Regions from separate parts of the Sphingomonas sp. Leaf4 genome, predicted to be linked through region 3. Evidence: riboswitches for the same ligand, from Rfam matches in the RefSeq annotation. Region 3 holds a riboswitch; each other region holds the start of a gene.
The links. Region 3 has a riboswitch for cobalamin ahead of LRA89_RS16210 (putative oxygenase MesX). Riboswitches for the same ligand answer to the same signal wherever they lie in the genome.
Positions count from the first base shown of each region.

Region 1: linked by a shared signal. The riboswitch ahead of LRA89_RS17085 (TonB-dependent receptor plug domain-containing protein) and the one ahead of LRA89_RS16210 (putative oxygenase MesX) in region 3 are both predicted to bind cobalamin.
Region 2: linked by a shared signal. The riboswitch ahead of LRA89_RS20225 (acyl-CoA thioesterase) and the one ahead of LRA89_RS16210 (putative oxygenase MesX) in region 3 are both predicted to bind cobalamin.

Region 1 is NZ_CAKLBB010000012.1:101,374-105,756, reverse strand. Features, by position in the region: gene LRA89_RS17085 (TonB-dependent receptor plug domain-containing protein) at 1-1,443, opposite strand, end outside; cobalamin riboswitch at 1,632-1,853, opposite strand; gene kduI (5-dehydro-4-deoxy-D-glucuronate isomerase) at 2,210-3,049, shown strand; gene kduD (2-dehydro-3-deoxy-D-gluconate 5-dehydrogenase KduD) at 3,063-3,818, shown strand; gene LRA89_RS17070 (sugar kinase) at 3,815-4,383, shown strand, end outside.
Region 2 is NZ_CAKLBB010000026.1:5,362-9,744, reverse strand. Features, by position in the region: gene LRA89_RS20235 (acyl-[ACP]--phospholipid O-acyltransferase) at 1-292, opposite strand, end outside; gene LRA89_RS20230 (TetR/AcrR family transcriptional regulator) at 445-1,038, shown strand; gene LRA89_RS20225 (acyl-CoA thioesterase) at 1,097-1,882, opposite strand; cobalamin riboswitch at 1,989-2,194, opposite strand; gene LRA89_RS20220 (amidase) at 2,224-3,789, opposite strand; gene LRA89_RS20215 (hypothetical protein) at 3,993-4,256, shown strand.
Region 3 is NZ_CAKLBB010000011.1:35,212-39,594, reverse strand. Features, by position in the region: gene LRA89_RS16220 (RNA ligase RtcB family protein) at 1-204, shown strand, start outside; gene prfH (peptide chain release factor H) at 201-830, shown strand; cobalamin riboswitch at 872-1,094, shown strand; gene LRA89_RS16210 (putative oxygenase MesX) at 1,222-2,199, shown strand; gene LRA89_RS16205 (methionine synthase) at 2,396-3,430, shown strand; gene LRA89_RS16200 (bile acid:sodium symporter family protein) at 3,427-4,383, shown strand, end outside.

The DNA of each region.
Region 1 (4,383 bases), on a different contig from region 3:
CGAACGGAACAGCGTCGCGCCCACGCGCACGCCGGCGGCCGGGGTCAGGTCGACGCCGCCCTCGATGCCTTGCGACGTTTCGGGCTTCAGGTTCGGATTGCCGATGAAGCTGCGCGGATCGAAGCCGAACAGTTCATAATTGGTCGGGTTCTTGATGCCCGATCCAGCGGCGGCGCGGACGCGCACCAGCGGCGACAGCGCATAGCTGCCACGCACCCGCCACGTCGTCGCATCCTCGAACCGGTTGTTCAGGTCGCGGCGGATCGACGCGCCGAAGCCCGCCTTGTCGCCGACGCGCAGGTCATATTCGCCGACGATGCCGGTGTTGTCGGTGCTGCGGCCGAGGTTGGCGGGCGAGGGCGCGAACACCGCGACCGACCGGAACCGCTCACGCTCGAAATCGGCGGCGACGGTAAAGGCGTGGGTCAACGTGCCCGCGACCAGTCGATAGGTCGAATCATACGCCGCCTTGAACCGCTCGCCGCGATTGTCGGAGGTCAGGTTTCCATCGGTGCGGCTGTTGCGATGGGTGTCGTTCAACTGGACGGTCGCCGCCTGCGTCCACGCCTCGTCCATCAGATCGAGTTCGGCGCGGGCCAGCCCCAGGAAGCTGCGCGAGGTCGTGCTGTCGCTGCCGTCGACCACGAAGCCATAGGTGGGCGAGGTGAAGTCGAAATCCTGCGGGTTGGTATCGGCCTGCAACCGCGCATAACGGCCCGTCGCGAACAGGCGCAGATTGGGGGCGAGCTCATAGGCGAGCTTGCCCGCGAGCTGGCGGTTGCCGGCGCTCAGGTCACGGTCGCCGATGCCACGCCGCGCCGATGGCGTGCCGTCGGTGTCGAGGAACGCGCCCGACAGGACATAGTCGAGGCCGCTCGCCACGCCGCCGATCCGCGCCGCGCCGCTGACGGTGCCGAACGACCCGCCCTCGATCCGCCCGCGCACGCCCGGCGCGTCGGCACCATTGGCGGTGATGTAATGGATCACGCCGCCGATCGCGTCCGAGCCATAGGTCGCCGACTGCTGGCCGCGCAGCACCTCGATCCGGGCGACGTCGTCGGCGATCAGTGTCGAGAAATCGAACTCGCCGAGGAACGGGTCGGACGCCTCGATCCCGTCGATCAGGACCAACGTGTGGTTCGCCTCGGTCCCGCGCAGCCGCACCTGGGTGAAGCCGCCGACCCCGCCCGACCGGCTGACCGCCACGCCCGGCACGTCGCGCAGGATGTCGCTGACGACACGGGTCTGGCGGTTCTCCAGATCCTCTGCGCCCAGCAGCGTGTAGCTCGACCCAAGCAGGTCGGCGGGCGTGCCATCCAATGCGCGGGTGCCGGTGACGATGATCGGGTCGGCCTCGTCGACCGGCGTATCGCCCGGCAACGCCTGGGCAAAGGCGGACGCGCTGGCGAGCAGCGCGGTCAGGGTCAGCGTGGTCTTCAACATCTGGTCTTCCCCGGGGATGCGCAGGAGCGACACGGCGGGGCGGGCCGCATCGCTGCGGCCATGGGTGGCGCGGCCGACGGCACCCCCCTGGCGCGCGGACCCACGACCAACCCCGGTGCGGCCCCCGCCGCGCATGGGTTCGTCGCTCCACACGGAGAACCGGCCCCGGCCTCCACTGGGCCAAAGGCAGAAGCGACCACGCGCCGGCAGGTCTCCTGGCTCGCGGGTCGTCGCGCGGGTCTGACGCCTTCCCGGGAAACCCCAGTGGCTGTCGATCCCTGTTCGGGGACCAACGTGCAGTCGCGCTCACCGCTCACAGTTGCAGGGACAGCCGCGGTCTTGGGGACAGGTCCCCGCACCGCATTCCCGTTTTAAGCTCCCGAAGGAACACCGGCGTGCATCGGCCCCGGATTTTGCCGGAACCGGCGCGGCCTCTACGCGGCCGGCCCGGCCATGGCAAGCAACCGGCCGGGGGCAGTTTGGGGAAACCGGTGTCAGAATCGCGAAGTTGAACACGCGCATTTCACCGGTTTTGGAATTTTCTGTTCGCATTGTGGAAGCGGAGTTCATCCATCGGAATTTACGCCGTGGAATGCCACAAATCGCGGATTTCCAACGATCTCCCGAACGACGGCCGGACGCTCCGCAAAAACCGGTCGACGCGGGCGGCAGGCGGCATTAGGACAGGGTTTATCGAGTTCAACGCACAGCGCCGGCAGCGGGGAACACCCCGATTGATACCGGTTTCCCACGTCAGGAGAGAGCCATGTTCGACCGCACCTATTACGCCACCCATCCCGACATGATGGAATGCGTCTCGAACGAGGAATTGCGCGACCGCTATCTGATCGAAGGCCTGTTCCGTGAGGGCGAATGCGTCCTGAACTACACCCACGCCGACCGTTTCGTGATCGGCGGCGTCGCGGTGGGCGATGCTCCGGTCAAGCTCCCGACCCAGACCGAACCGAAGTCGGCGGAGGGGCATCCGTTTCTCGAACGCCGCGAAATGGCGGTGGTCAACGTCGGCGACGCCGAGGGCACGCTGACCGTCGACGGCGAGAGCTTCACGCTCGGCAACAAGGACTGCGTCTACGTCACCATGGGTGCGACCGACGTCGAATTCGGCGGGCAGGGCGCGCGCTTCTACATCGCATCGTGCCCGGCGCACAGAGGCTTCACCACCCGCAAGCTCGGCATCGCCGATGCCAATGCGCTGGAGCGCGGCAGCCTGGAGGAATCGAACGAGCGGACGATCTTCCAGCTCGTCATCCCCGGCGTGTGTGATTCGGCGCAGCTCGTCATGGGCCTGACCGTGCTCAAGCCCGGCAGCGTGTGGAACACCATGCCCCCGCACATCCACGAGCGCCGCAGCGAAATCTATTTCTACTTCGAACTGCCGACCGAGAACGACAAGGTGTTCCACTACATGGGCGAAGGCGAAGCGATGCGCCACATCGTCATGGGCAACGAGGAAGCCGTCATCAGCCCGCCATGGTCGGTCCACATGGGGTCGGGCACCCGCGCCTATGCCTTCATCTGGGCGATGGCCGGCGAGAACCAGGACTATACCGACATGAAGGTCCTCGACATCTGCCAGCTCGCGTAAAGGGTTGAGAACGATGGTAAACCCCTTCGACCTCACCGGCCGCGTCGCGGCGATCACCGGAGCCAACACCGGCATCGGCCAGGCAATCGCGCTGGCGCTCGCCGCCGCCGGGGCCGATGTCGCGCTGATCGGTCGCACGCCCGCGACCGACACGGCGAACAAGGCGCGTGCGCTCGGGCGCAAGGCGGAAATCGTCTCCGCCGACCTGTCGACCATCGCGCCCGTACAGGGTGTCGTCGAGCAGACGCTCGACACGCTCGGCGGGCTCGACATCCTCGTCAACAACGCCGGCATCATCCGCCGCAACGACAGCCTCGACTTCACCGAAGAGGACTGGGACGCGGTCATCGACACCAACCTCAAATCGGTTTTCTTCCTCAGCCAAGCCGCCGGCCGCCATATGGTGGCGCAGGGGCGGGGCAAGGTCATCAACATCGCCTCGATGCTGACCTTTCAGGGCGGGGTGCGCGTGCCGAGCTACACCGCGTCCAAATCGGGCATCGGCGGCCTCACCAAGCTGCTGGCGAACGAATGGGCGGCCAAGGGCGTCAACGTGAACGCCATCGCGCCCGGCTATATCGCCACCAACAACACCGCCGCGTTGCAGGCGGACGAGACGCGCAACCGCCAGATCCTTGAACGCATCCCGGCGGCGCGCTGGGGCGATGCCGGCGATCTGGGCGGGGCGGCGGTATTCCTTGCCTCGGCTGCCTCCGACTATGTAAACGGCCATGTCCTGGCGGTCGATGGGGGGTGGCTCGCGCGATGATCCTGTGTTTCGGGGAACTGTTGCTGCGGCTGACCGCGCCGGGCCGTGAACTGCTGATGCAGAGCGGCCGCTTCGACGTGAACGTCGGTGGGGCGGAGGCGAATGTCGCGGTCGGTCTGGCCAATCTCGGCCATGCCACCGCCTGCGCCAGCGCAGTTCCCGACAGCCCGCTCGGGCGCGGTGCCGTCTCGGCGATGCGTGCGCAGGGGGTCGATTGTTCGCGGGTGCTGACCCGCGACGGCCGGATGGGGCTGTATTTCCTGAGCGTCGGCGCGGGGCTGCGTGCCTCCGACATCGTCTATGACCGCGCCGGATCGAGCTTCGCGACGACCCCGGCCTCGGCATGGGACTGGGACAAGCTGCTCGACGGCTGCACCCGGTTGCACCTGTCGGGGATCACCCCGGCGCTTGGCCATGAAACCGCCAACGCCGCCATCGCCGCCGCCGAGGCCGCGCGCGCCAAGGGGCTGACCGTCTCGTTCGACGGTAACTACCGCGCCCGGCTGTGGGACGCATGGGACAGTGATCCGCGCGCGGTACTGACCCGGCTGGTGGGCCTCGCCGA
Region 2 (4,383 bases), on a different contig from region 3:
TCATGATCGCGATCTCGGCCGCCTTGATCCAGCGGATCAGCCGCGCCTTGTCCCATTTGTCGGCCAACTGCCCGGCCAGCGCCGACAGCAGGAAATAGGGCAGGATGAACAGCCCGGTCGCCACCGTCGCCAGCAGCTCCGCCTTGTCGGGCGCGGCGCGGTACAGCGTGAAATTGGCCAGGAACAGCAGCGCGAACTTCAACAGATTGTCGTTGAACGCGCCCAGGAACTGGACGGCGAACAACGGTGCGAAGCGGCGCTTGCCCAGCAGCGACAGATCAGGTGCGGACATGATCAAAAGCTCCCTCGAACGTGAGCGATAGCGGCAAAAGCTTAACGGGACCGGCCGGGCCGATCCGATTACGAGTCGCGATCATAATGATAAATGAGCATCGCTCAATATAATAATTGGACGGCGCTCAATTTTAGTTTTAGAAAGGGGGCATGGGCCGCCGATCCGATCATAGCCGCAGCGAACTCGAAACCCTGATCCTCGACGCCGGGTCCGGCCTTGTCGCCGAAGTGGGGTTGAGCGGCTTTTCGGCACGCGAGGTGGCACGGCGGATCGGCTATTCGATCGGCACGATCCACAATGTCCACGGCACCGCCGACCGGCTGATCGCGGCGATCAATACCCGCAGCTTCGGGCTGTGGGCGGCGTATCTGGAAGAACGGCTGGCAGCCGGCGATGGCGATCGGATCGCGGCGCTGGTCGACGGCTATTTCGGTTTCGCGCGCGAGCACACCCATTTGTGGACGGCGATCTACGACCACCGCCTGCCGCCCGACATGAATCTGAGCGAAGCGGATGAGACCGGGCGCGGCCTGCTCACCAAGATCGTCGTGCAGGAGGTCGCCGGGGCGCTCGGCCGGCCGATCGACGACGCGGTGGTCGCACTTGCCCGCTCGCTGATCGCCACCGTTCACGGCCACTGCGCCTTCGCGATCAGCGGCGCATGGGAATTGATGGGCGAGGCTGCACCCGAAGCCGCCGCGCTGGCGCGCGTGCGCGAAACGCTGGCGGCGGCAGGGGGGTAGCGGCCGATCACGCTACCTCGAAACCAACGTCCTTTGCCAAGGCGACGGTTTCACCAGCCTAACCGCCGGAAAACGGCGTCGCCCGGCCAGCCGCATCGACGCTGACCATCGTGAACAGCGCGGTGGCGGCGTGCCGCCTTGCCCCGGTCAGCAGGTCCTCGGCGGCGAGGTCGACGCCGATCCGTACCGAACTGCGCCCCGCCATCCGCACCTGCGCGCTCAGCTCGACCATTTCGCCCTCGCGGATCGGCGAGGTGAAATCGATCCGGTCCGATGCCGCCATCACCATCACCCCGCGCGCATGGCGGGTCGAGGCGATGAACGCGGCCTTGCCCATCATTTTCAGCGCATCGCCACCATACAGCGTGCCGTAATGGCTGGTCTGCGTGGGGAACACGATGTCGACCATGCGCAGCACGTCGGTCGGTTCCTCGTCATACGCCGGCACCGGCGGCAGCGGCAGGCGAACCCCGCCATCCTTCACCGCGACCAGCGTGAAGCGCCCGCGCGTACACAGCCGCCGCTCACCCGACACCGGCGCCTCGGCGACCAGCTCGACCTCGACGTCGAGCGAACTGGTGCCGACCCGCACGACCCGCCCGGTCACTTCCACAATGTCGCCGTGGCGGGCGGGCTGCGCGAAATCGATCTTCTGCGACGATGCGGTGACGAACGACGCGCGGCCATGGCGCGAGGCGGCGAGGAACGCGACCTTATCCATATGCGCCAGCGCCACCCCGCCGAACAGCGTGCCGTGATGGTTGGTATCGCCGGGAAAGACGATGTCGACCAGCCGGACGGGGCTGGCCGGCGGTTGCAGGTCGAAGGATGGGGTGTCGGTCACGGGCGTTCTCGATACTGGAGCGGAGACGCGGACCGGACGCGATGCGATACCGCCGGACACACCGACGGCGGGCGATGACGCGACCCGACCGGGCACCCCGCCGGTGAGTGGTATGGCGTCCAAGGCAGGTCTCCTGGCTCGCGGGTCGGTGCGGAGCGACCCGGCCTTCCCAGCACGCGAGGCACCAGTGACACGCAGGGGGTCGTCCACTCGCCGCTTACAGTTGCGGGGGCAGCGCCGGCATCGCACCGGCTTCCCGTCTTAGCTCCGCCCGGCGACGCCGGCCGAAGAACCTCGAACCCCCTGCCCTTCGGCCGGTGCGTCCCCCGCGTCAACCGCGATCAGTCGCGCGCCGTCCCCGGATTGTCGGGCACATGCTCGGCATAGGTCGGCGCGACCCGCGCGGCGGCGGCCTGTTCATAGGCATAGCCCGCGCCGATCAGCAGCGCATCGCTGTTCGCCGTTCCGATGAACGACAGCCCGACCGGCAGGCCAAGCGCCAGCCCCATCGGCACCGTCAGATGCGGATAGCCCGACATCGCCGGCAACTGGCTGGCCGACGGGCCGGAGAACTGGTCGCCGTTCACCGGGTCCGACAGCCATGGCAGCCCATAGGTCGGCGACACGATCGCCTGCGCGTTCGCCGCCGTCAGCACGCCGTCGATCGCGCCCGCCGCCCGCGCCTGCCCATCGCTGCGCGCTTTGCGATAGGCGGGATCGTCCAGCCCCGGCATCGCCTGCGCCGCGACGAACAGCTCCTGCCCGAAATAGCGATGCTCGCGTGGCGCTTCGCGTTCGTTGAAGGCGATCACGTCGGCCAGCGTCCGGGTCCGCACACTCGCCGGGGTCGTCGCCAGATAGGCGTCGAGGTCGGCCTTCAACTCGGCCTTGAGCACCGTCAGCTCCTGCTCGCCCAGTCCCGGCAGGTCGGGCAGCGTCGCCTCCACCAGCACCGCGCCCGCGCCGCGCAGGCAACCGAGCGCACGGTCATAGGCGTCGGCCAGCGCCTTGGGCATCGCCGGGCGCAACACCGCGATCCGCATGCCGCGCAGCGCGCCCGCCGACAGGCCGGCGGCATAGTCGCGCCGCCGGGTGTCGGCACTCTGCGTCGCCGGGTCGGCGGGGTCGCTGCCAGCCATCGCGGTCATCAGCAGCGCCACGTCGCGCACGCTGCGTCCCATCGGCCCTGGCGTATCCTGGCTATGGCTGATCGGCACGACATGCGTCCGGCTGACGAGGCCGATCGTCGGTTTCAGCCCGACCAGCCCGTTCATCGCCGAGGGACAGACGACCGACCCGTCGGTTTCGGTGCCCACCCCGATCGCCGCGAAACTGGCGGCGATCGCCGCGCCGGTGCCCGACGACGACCCGCACGACGTCCGATCGAGCGCATAGGGATTGCGCACAAGACCGCCGACCGCGCTCCACCCGCTCATCGAGGCGTTCGAGCGGATGTTGGCCCATTCCGACAGGTTGGTCTTGCCGAGGATCACCGCGCCCGCCGCGCGCAGCCGCGCGACGACCGGCGCATCGCGCCCGGTGCGATTGTCGGCGAGCGCGAGGCTGCCGGCCGTCGTCGCATTCTCGCGCGTCTCGATATTGTCCTTGATGAGCACCGGTATACCGTGGAGCGGTCCACGGAACTGCCCGGCGCGCCGCTCGGCATCGCGGGCGCGCGCCTCGGCGACTGCCTGCGGGTTGATCGCGATCACCGCGCGCAGGCTCGGCCCCTTGCGGTTCATCGCCTCGATCCGCGTCAGATAGGCGCGGGTCAGCGCCTCGGCGGTGGTGCGGCCGGCGGCCATGTCGTCCGCCAGCGCGGAGGCGCTACGTTCCTCTACCCGGTCCGTTTGCGCCATTGCCGGGGCAGCCACCAATAACCCGAATAGTACCGCGGCCTTGCGCATATCGATCCCCGTCCAGCCATCATCGTCGGCGAGTGTCGGCCAAGCCAGCATTCTTGTCACGTCGCCTAAAGGTAAACATTATCCCACTAAACGAATGGGAATAGTGCCATCGTCCGCCAGCCGGCTAGGATAGCCCTACCGCCAGCAAAGGCGGCTCGCGACGCCGGGGGCGACCGCGACCGGCGAATTTCGGGAGAAGCAGGTTGAAGACCATCGTTGCAGCATTCGGACTGGTTCTGGCGGCGGGCGTCGCCGGGTGTTCGGGATCAAACGGCGTCGACAATTCGGTCGCCGAAACCAACCTGACGACCATCGACGAGCTGCCGGCGAACGATGCGGCCTTCGGCAATGACGCCGCGCTGCTGAACGACACCGCTTATGGCAACGCCGGCGAGCCGCTCGAAGGCGCCGGGCTGAACGCTGCCGACCCGATCGGCAATGCGATCGAGAACGGCGCCGGCCTCTGATTTCGGCGGCGGCCGCCCACGGCCGCCCGCCACCGTCAACGCTCTGGTGAGGCTCCCTAAGCGACCAAGCGTAGCCTCAAGGCCGGGCGATCCGTCGCCCGGCCGCTTTGTATCCGACGAAGGGGAT
Region 3 (4,383 bases):
TCGGGCCGCTTCCGCATCGCCGACCTCGAACGGACCAAACTCGGCAGCCGCGTCATCTGCGAGGATCGCGACCTGATCTATGAGGAGGCCCCGCAGGCGTACAAGGACATCCATCAGGTGGTGCGCGACCTGACCGATGCCGAACTGGTCGAACCGGTCGCCACGCTCCGCCCGCTGCTCACCTACAAGACGAGGCGGCCATGAGCGAGATCATCCTGCACCTCTCCGCCGGTCAGGGGCCGGCGGAGTGCGAATGGGTCGTCGGCCGACTGGTCCGGGTCTGGGCGCGCGAGGCGGCGGCGGCGGGCCTCGTGTGCGAACCGGTCGAGCCGGTCGGCGATGCCGCCGCGTCGGTGCTGTTGCGGGTGGCGGGCGACGGCGCGGAAGCGTTCGTCGCCGCGCGGTGCGGCACGATCCGCTGGATCGGGGCCAGTACGCTTCGCCCGCTCCACCGGCGGCGCAACTGGTTCGTCGCCGCGACCCGCGCGCCCGCCGACGGCGACGTGCCCGCGCTGCGCGACGCCGACATCCGCTACCAGACGCTGCGCGCGTCGGGGCCGGGCGGCCAGCATGTCAACAAGACCGACAGCGCGGTGCGCGCCACCCATAGCCCGACCGGCCTCACCGCCTTTTCGCAGGAGCAGCGATCCCAGTTCGCCAACCGCAGGATCGCCCGGCTGAAACTCGCTTTGCTGTTTGACGCGCTGCGCGACGACCGCGACGCCAGCGACCAGCGTACCCTGTGGACACGCAACCGCGAGCTGGAGCGCGGCAACGCGGTCCGCACCTATCGCGGGGACCGGTTCGTATTCGACCATTCAACGATATAAACATATCTTTATATCGTCATTGACAGTCGTCGGGCGATGGTGTTGAAGGCGGTTGTCGAGGTTCCCCGTTCCAGCGATGGCGACGGGGCTAAGACGGGAAGCCGGTGATGTCTTGTCAGGGCAAAATCCGGCGCTGCCCCCGCAACTGTAAGCGGTGAGCGGCGGTTCCTTTTCGTGTCACTGGGCTTTTGACGAAGCCCGGGAAGGCCGGAACCGCCGTGTCGACCCGTGAGCCAGGAGACCTGCCTCCGACGCCATATGTTCCTCGGACGGGGGTTCCTCCGGTGGATCGCGCTTCGACGCCACGGCCCTGCGGCAATCGCCGTCCGGGTCGCGTCACGCCCTGCGCGTTCTGCCGTCGGCGCCCCCGTCCGGCAAAAGCAGGTGAGTCATGGCCGACGGCGGGTGTAGTTTCACGATCAGCAGCATGCCTTTCGACGAGGACTATCGGCCCGTCGACAACACGCGCATCACCACCAATTTCGCCAATCTGGCGCGCGGCGAACGGTGCCGCGAAAACCTGCGCAATACGCTGGCGATGATCGACAATCGCTTCAACACGCTGATGCACTGGGACAATCCGGCCGGCGACCGCTACGGCCTCGACCTCGACATCGTGTCGGCTGCGCTGACGATCGACGACGACGGGCGCGACCGGGCGTTTCCGCTGATCGAGGTGCTGCAGACGACGATCGTCGACAAGGTCGGCGGCGAGCGCGTGCCCGGCATGGTCGGCAACAATTTCTCCTCCTATGTCCGCGATTATGATTTCAGCGTGGTGCTGCCCGACCATCTGAAGCAGCATGGCGCCGGCGCGCCGGTGCGCTTCGGCGAACTGCACGGCAAGCTGTTCAAGCTGTTCCTGCACTCGGCGGCCTATCGCGAGCGGTTCGCCAAGCCGCCGGTCATCTGCCTCAGCGTATCGAGCCGCGAGGTGTATCACCGCAGCGCCAACGTCCATCCGATCCTGGGGGTCGAATATCGCAACGACCGGTCGTCGCCGACCGATGCCTATTTCGCGAAGATGGGGCTGAAGGCGCGCTATTTCATGCCGCCACACGCGGTCGCGCCGCTCGCCTTCTATCACAGCGGCGATCTGGTCGGCGATTACACCAACCTCGAACTCGCCAGCACGGTCGCGACGATGGAGACGTTCCAGAAAATCTATCGCCCCGAAATCTACAACGCCAATTCGGTCGCGGCGGAATGCTATCGCCCCAGCCTGACGTGGCAGGATTATTCGCTGACCCGCATCGTCTACGACCGCGAGGAACGCGCCCGACTGGCGGTCGAACAGGGCCGCTTCGCCGAGGAACAGCTCATCGCCCCGCACGGCGCGCTGCTCGAACGGCTGTTCTCGGACGCATAGGCCGGGTTCGGCGTCTCCCCTCCCTGACAAGGGAGGGGGCGGGGGTGGGTCGGCCGGTTGGGCGCGCTCCCGTTTCCTCGCAGGCCGACCCACCCCCAGCCCCTCCCTTGTCAGGGAGGGGAGCAGCGGTTCCGGCGTTCCGGGTCGAAGGTCGACCGGACGCAAGAGCGGCACCACGAATACAGGACACCCGATCATGACGATGTTGTTGCCGACCACCACTGCGGGCAGTCTGCCCAAACCGCTCTGGCTGGCCGAACCGGAAACCTTGTGGTCGCCGTGGAAGCTCGAAGGCGACGAACTGGTCGCGGGCAAGCGCGACGCGCTGCGCCTCGCGGTCGAGGATCAGCGGCAGGCGGGCATCGCCATCGTCGGCGACGGCGAACAGACGCGCCAGCATTTCGTGACGACCTTCGTCGAGCATCTGGACGGCGTCGATTTCGAGAAGCGCGAGGTGATGCGCATCCGCAACCGCTACGACGCCAGCGTGCCGAGCGTGGTCGGCGCGGTGTCGCGGCCGAAACCGGTGTTCGTCGACGACGCGCGCTTCCTGCGCGCGCAGACCACGCAGCCGATCAAATGGACGCTGCCGGGTCCGATGACGATGATCGACACGCTGTACGACGGCCATTACCGCAGCCGCGAGAAGCTGGCATGGGAATTCGCCTGCATCCTGAACGACGAGGCGCGCGAGCTGGAGGCGGTGGGCGTCGACATCATCCAGTTCGACGAACCGGCGTTCAACGTGTTCTTCGACGAGGCGAACGACTGGGGCATCGCCACGCTCGAACGCGCGGCGCAGGGGCTGAAGGCGCGGACCGCCGTTCACATCTGCTATGGCTATGGCATCAAGGCCAATACCGAATGGAAGAAGACGCTGGGGTCGCAGTGGCGGCAATATGAGGAAACCTTCCCCAACCTGCAGCGCTCGTCGATCGACATCATCTCGCTCGAATGTCACAATTCGCGCGTGCCGATGGAGCTGATCGAGCTGGTGCGCGGCAAGACGGTGATGGTCGGCGCGATCGACGTGGCGAGCGACGCGATCGAGACGCCCGAGGAAGTCGCCGACACGCTGCGCCGGGCGCTGGCGTTCGTCGATGCCGACAAATTATATCCCGCGACGAATTGCGGCATGGCCCCGCTGTCGCAGGGCGTGGCGCGCGGCAAGCTGAACGCGCTGTGCGCGGGCGCGGCGATCGTCCGCGCCGAACTGGGGGACCACGGTTGACGACACTCCTGCGCCGGCTGCGCCCCGACGGCTATATCGTCGCGATCATGGGCATGGTCGCGCTCGCCGCGCTGTTCCCCGCGCGCGGGCCGGCGAAGGACCTGCTCGATCTGGTGGTGCATGGCGCCATCGCGCTGCTGTTCTTCCTGTATGGCGCGCGGCTGTCGCGGCAGGCGATCTGGGTAGGCATGCTGCACTGGCGGTTGCAGGCGCTGGTGTTCGCCACGACCTTCGCCGTCTTTCCGCTGATCGGCCTGGGCATGATGGCCGCGCTCAAGGGCCATGTCGACGACGGGCTCGTCACCGGGCTGGTGTTCGTCGCGCTGCTGCCCTCGACGGTGCAGTCGTCGATCGCCTTCACCTCGATCGCGCGCGGCAATGTCGCGGCGGCGCTGTGCTGCGCGTCGTTGTCCAACCTGGTCGGGGTGGTGCTGACCCCGGTGCTGGCGACGCTGCTGCTCGGCACGGCGGCGGGCGGAATGTCGCTCGACGCGATCGGCGACATCGCGTTGCAGATTTTGCTGCCGTTCGTGGTCGGCCAGTGCGCGCGGCCGCTGATCGGCGACTGGCTGGCGGGGAAGAAGACGCTGACGATGCTGGTCGATCGCGGATCGATCCTGCTGGTCGTCTATGCGGCGTTCAGCGCGGGCATGGTCGCCGGCATCTGGAGCCGGGTGACGCCGCGGGACCTGGGGCTGGTCCTCCTGCTCGACGGTGCGCTGCTGGCGATGGTGCTGGGCTTCACCACCATAGCGAGCCGGCTGCTGCGCTTTTCGAGGGAGGACGAGATCGCGATCGTGTTCTGCGGTTCCAAGAAGAGCATGGCGAGCGGACTGCCGATCGCCAACATCCTGTTCCCGGCGGCCACGGTCGGGCTGATCGTCCTGCCGCTGATGCTGTTCCACCAGATGCAGTTGATGGTCTGTGCCGCGCTCGCCCGGCGCTATGCGCTG